DNA from 2 places in the Microbacterium sp. NPDC076911 genome. Region 2 is predicted to be linked to the other one. Evidence: predicted binding sites of a transcription regulator. Region 2 holds the regulator's gene; the other holds the start of a gene.
The links. Region 2 encodes LexA, which represses DNA repair genes until DNA is damaged. Its sites were predicted from a motif close to TCGAACANNTGTTCGA; they were not measured.

Region 1: AB0O81_RS07480 (Rv2578c family radical SAM protein) is a predicted target of LexA. The motif match lies at 795-810, and genes of this name have one in related genera.

Annotation. Positions count from the first base shown of each region.
Region 1 is NZ_JBFBMP010000004.1:116,215-118,414, forward strand. Features, by position in the region: gene AB0O81_RS07475 (M15 family metallopeptidase) at 1-699, opposite strand, end outside; gene AB0O81_RS07480 (Rv2578c family radical SAM protein) at 819-1,880, shown strand; partial or broken gene AB0O81_RS07485 (DEAD/DEAH box helicase) at 1,938-2,200, opposite strand, start outside.
Region 2 is NZ_JBFBMP010000002.1:25,662-27,861, forward strand. Features, by position in the region: gene AB0O81_RS02595 (histidinol-phosphate transaminase) at 1-363, opposite strand, end outside; gene AB0O81_RS02600 (LysM peptidoglycan-binding domain-containing protein) at 386-778, opposite strand; gene lexA (transcriptional repressor LexA) at 1,062-1,742, shown strand; gene AB0O81_RS02610 (hypothetical protein) at 1,788-2,200, shown strand, end outside.

The DNA of each region.
Region 1 (2,200 bases), on a different contig from region 2:
ATCCACCTGGGTGCCATAGGAACTCTGTTGCGTTGTGTAGGAACGGTATGCGCTCTGAAGCGCGATCACGCCGACACCATCCCCTGCCGCGGCGGCTACCATTTCGGCGAGCGCTACTGCCGGATCGCTGCGCAGCTTGCCACCCGAGATGCTCTGCACCCCCTCCGAGCCCACGAGCGAGCTGGGAGCGTAGTCGATCGGGTCGAGCGGTCGGGTCTTGTTGATCACGACCCATTCGCGCTCGGGATCGTCGAGTGAGAAGCATTCGGATTGTCCGGCTGCGATGGCTGCCCGCACGGCCTCACCTCCACCGGCCGCGATGATGGCGGCTTCATCTTCGCCAGAGTCAAGCTTTGCAACGACTCCGTCTAGAGCGCAGATGTCGTCGGCGACGGCGACGGCCCCATCAGTGGGAACGGGTATCTCTTCGGCCGCGGCCGGCATCGGCACGTCGACGCTCGAATTCGCGTTCAACGTGGAGTCGTGCGCAATCGCCGGTCCCGAGATTGCCGCAGTAACCGCTACCGCGGAGCCAACCAAAAGCGACGCAGCGACGACTGCCGCGAAACCAAACCCGATGCGCGCAGCTCGACGATCGCGAACATGGCGTGGCGCGGACGCTTGTGTATCCAACAGCGCGGACGCGCGCAGTTCACGCCGCGACTGAGGGTCGCGTGGCGTGTGCGGCGAGGTGGTCACACTTTCTATTCTCGCCCGCGATCATCCCGATCCCCTGATCGGCAAGCAAGTATCGAATAGATTCGATTCTGATCCTTCCCTTGTTGACTTAACTCTCGTATCTATGTTCGACTGTTCCTATGAGATGGCAAGGTCAGCAACTAGGCACAGCAGACGCCTCCGCCCTGCCTGGGCTTGAGAGTCTGAACTCGCTGGTCCAGTCAGTTACCACCCCTGAGTTTGCTGAGATGACCTTCCACGAAGTGCTCTGCAAATCAGCGCTCAATCATGTTCCGGGCTCGTCCGCGATGCCATTCGACTGGACAGTGAATCCCTACCGGGGCTGCAGCCATGCCTGCTCGTACTGCTTCGCGCGAGGAACCCACGAATACCTTGAGCTCGACGCCGGTCGCGACTTCGACTCGCAGATCATCGTCAAAGTAAATGTCGCCGACGTGCTCAGGCGTGAACTCAATCGCTCGACGTGGCAGCGAGAGCCGGTGATGCTTGGCACCAACACCGATCCGTATCAGCGAGCTGAGGGCAAATACCAACTCATGCCTGAGATCGCGAGCGCTCTCACTGAAGCGGGAACCCCGTTCTCAATCCTGACGAAAGGCACGCTGCTGAGGCGTGATCTTCCGCTGCTCAAAGATGCTGCCGGTTCGGTGCGCATATCGATCGCACTGTCGATCGCTGTCTTCGACGATCAACTGCAGAAACTGATCGAACCCGGCACCCCGAGCACCGCCGCGCGACTGGCGACTGTGCGTGCGGCAGCAGACGCAGGCTTTCGTGTCACGGTCTTTCTGATGCCGATCATTCCGCACCTGACAGACTCCGTCGCTGTGATCGATCATGCGCTCCGCGAGATCCGCTCCGCCGGTGCCACGCGAGTTGTCTATGGCGCTCTGCACTTGCGTCCGGGAGCCAAACAATGGTTCATGCAGTGGCTTGAGAAGGAGCATCCAGAACTGGTGTCGTCGTACCTGGGTCTCTACCCTGGCGTTTCGGCCAACGCGCCCAAAGGCTATCGCTCATGGCTAGCAAAGCGTGTGCGCCCGCTCATGAGGGTGCATGGTCTCGACGGCCACGCCGAAGATGACCACCCCAGAGGCGCACCTGCGTCTGGACCGGCAGCACGCTCACGCGTTGTCACAACCAGTCGCGGACGAGCTGCCGCCGGGGCCACGCTCTTCTAGCGCAGACCGAAAGAGGCCCGCCCCTAGTCGGGACGGGCCTCTTCGGCTTAGTGAGCGCTATGCGTCGACGTTCGAGATCTGACGATTGGCCAGCTCCTCGATAAGCGCATCGCCGGGACGCACCTCGTCGAATGGAGCATCGATCTCGGCCCGATCGAGCAGGTCGCTCATCCGGTTGCGGCGTTGACGCGGAATCAAGGTCACGACGGTGCCTGAGCGACCGGCGCGCCCCGTGCGGCCCGAGCGGTGCAGATAGGTTTTGTACTCGTCAGGGGCGTCCGCCTGCACAACCAGATCGATGTCATCGACGTGGATGCCTC
Region 2 (2,200 bases):
ATACATCGAGTACGTCGGCGCGAAGCCAAATGCCTTTCGCCCCGGACCCGCAAAGGCTTGAAGGACGTGTTGCAACACCTCGTTGGAGCCATTCGCCGCCCAAATGTTGTCAGCTGTGAGTCCGTGACCGAGATAGTCCGCGAACCCCTCTCTCAACGCGACGAAATCGCGATCCGGATAACGATTCACTTCCCGCAGTGCCAATGCGATCGAATCCATGATGTCGTCAGCCACTTCTTGCGGCACAGGATGGGTGTTTTCGTTGACGTTCAGCGCTATCGGCAATGGTGCCTGCGGCGCTCCATAGGGCGTCAGCCCGCGTAAATCATCGCGGAGGGGGAGATCTTCCAGTCGTACACTCACTGGCCCATCGTAGGGCGTACGCCTAGGAGCCAGATGAATACTCGGCAGGCACGGCCAGTCGCTGTCCAACAAGAACATTGGCGCTGTCGAGGGCATTCAACCGCACTATGGCATCAACCACATCGCGCGGGTCTGCTGCAGGGGCCACCTCTTCAGCAATGGACCAGAGCGAGTCTCCTGATCCCACTGTCACGGTTTCGTAGGACACCGATGCCACACCAGAATCCCGAGACGCCATTGCAGCTCCTCCACTGATGGCCGCGATGCTCAATGCGATCACGAGCGGCAACGCCGCTATGGCAGCGAACACGCGCCTGCCACGCGCTGTCAGCCGCAGCTTGGTGGACTGACTCGACGTTCGCTGCGCTGATAGCGATGCCGCCGGCGAAAAGGCTGTGATGCCGATGGTGGTCATGGCTGGTCTCCTCGACTCGGAAGATTCGACTGATCGAAGATTCGCTTTGGCGAATCGACTATCTGGTCATGATGGGAATCTATATTCCGAACGTATCTTCGATGTAATTGGGTGTCAAGTGCCGTTTCTGATTTGCGAGTCTCGAACGCGACACGCGCGTTCGCTTGTACGTTCGAGAGAAGAATCCGGATACGGTTTCGATAGGAGAACCCCACCATGACCCTCCGACATTCGAAGACCGATGCTGGTCAGAGCTGCCGGAGAAACCAGACAGGAGCCGAAGATGAGCGATGCGAGTGGGCGCGATAAGCCGCAAACGCGGCGGCGCAAGAACCTCAGCGACAAGCAGATGGCGATCCTCGAGGTCATCCAGCGTGCGATCGCTCGCAACGGGTATCCGCCGAGCATGCGTGAGATTGGAGATGCCGTCGGCTTGAAGTCGCTCTCTAGCGTCACTCACCAGCTCAACCAGCTGGAGTTGAGCGGATACCTGCGACGCGACGCTGGAAAGACTCGCGCGATGGAGGTCCTTATCGATCTTCCCGGCACCGCCACAGAGAATCCCGCCGACAGTGCACCCGCTGTCGGCGACGCTGCGATGGTTCCTCTGGTCGGCCGCATCGCCGCAGGCGTGCCAATTACCGCCGAACAGCACGTCGAGGAGATTTTCCCGCTCCCCCGTCAACTCGTCGGGAAGGGCGACCTCTTCATGCTCAAGGTTTCGGGCGACTCAATGATTGACGCAGCAATCTGCGACGGCGACTGGGTAGTCGTGCGTTCGCAGAACGTGGCCGACAACGGCGATATTGTTGCCGCAATGCTCGATGAAGAGGCAACGGTCAAGACGTTTCGCCAGCGAGATGGCCACACCTGGCTGTTGCCGCGCAATTCTGCGTTCGAACCGATCCTGGGCGACGATGCCGTCGTTCTCGGCAAAGTAGTTGCGGTGTTACGCGCCGTCTGACCCCCTCCACTAGTCTGGCGGCACCAAGATTTTAGGGGGCATGCCATGGCAACAGAGGTCGAGAAGCTACGCGCTGAGCTAGAGGAGCTGCGACAAGAGAACGCAGCACTCAAAACAGCATCACCAGAACCTGCTGCCACGGTGCGGTCGACGCCCGCGAAGTCGCGAGCGGGGTGGTGGCGCGCAGCACTATCGGCCTTCTGCATCATCCTCGCCGGCTTCATGGTGCCGGTTTCGGTCGTTGCCAGTTGGGCGCGTGTTGAGCTCGTCAGCGAAGATGCCTTCGTCGCCACCTTCGCGCCGCTCGCTGATGACCCCGGTGTGCAGGCTCTGATCATCGATGAGGCGGTCACCGCCATCGATGCCTCCATCGACGTCGAGACCTACACCGACAGCTTGTTCGACGGGATCGCAACGCTTGATCTGCCTCCCGCCGCGCTCACCGCGCTGAATCTGCT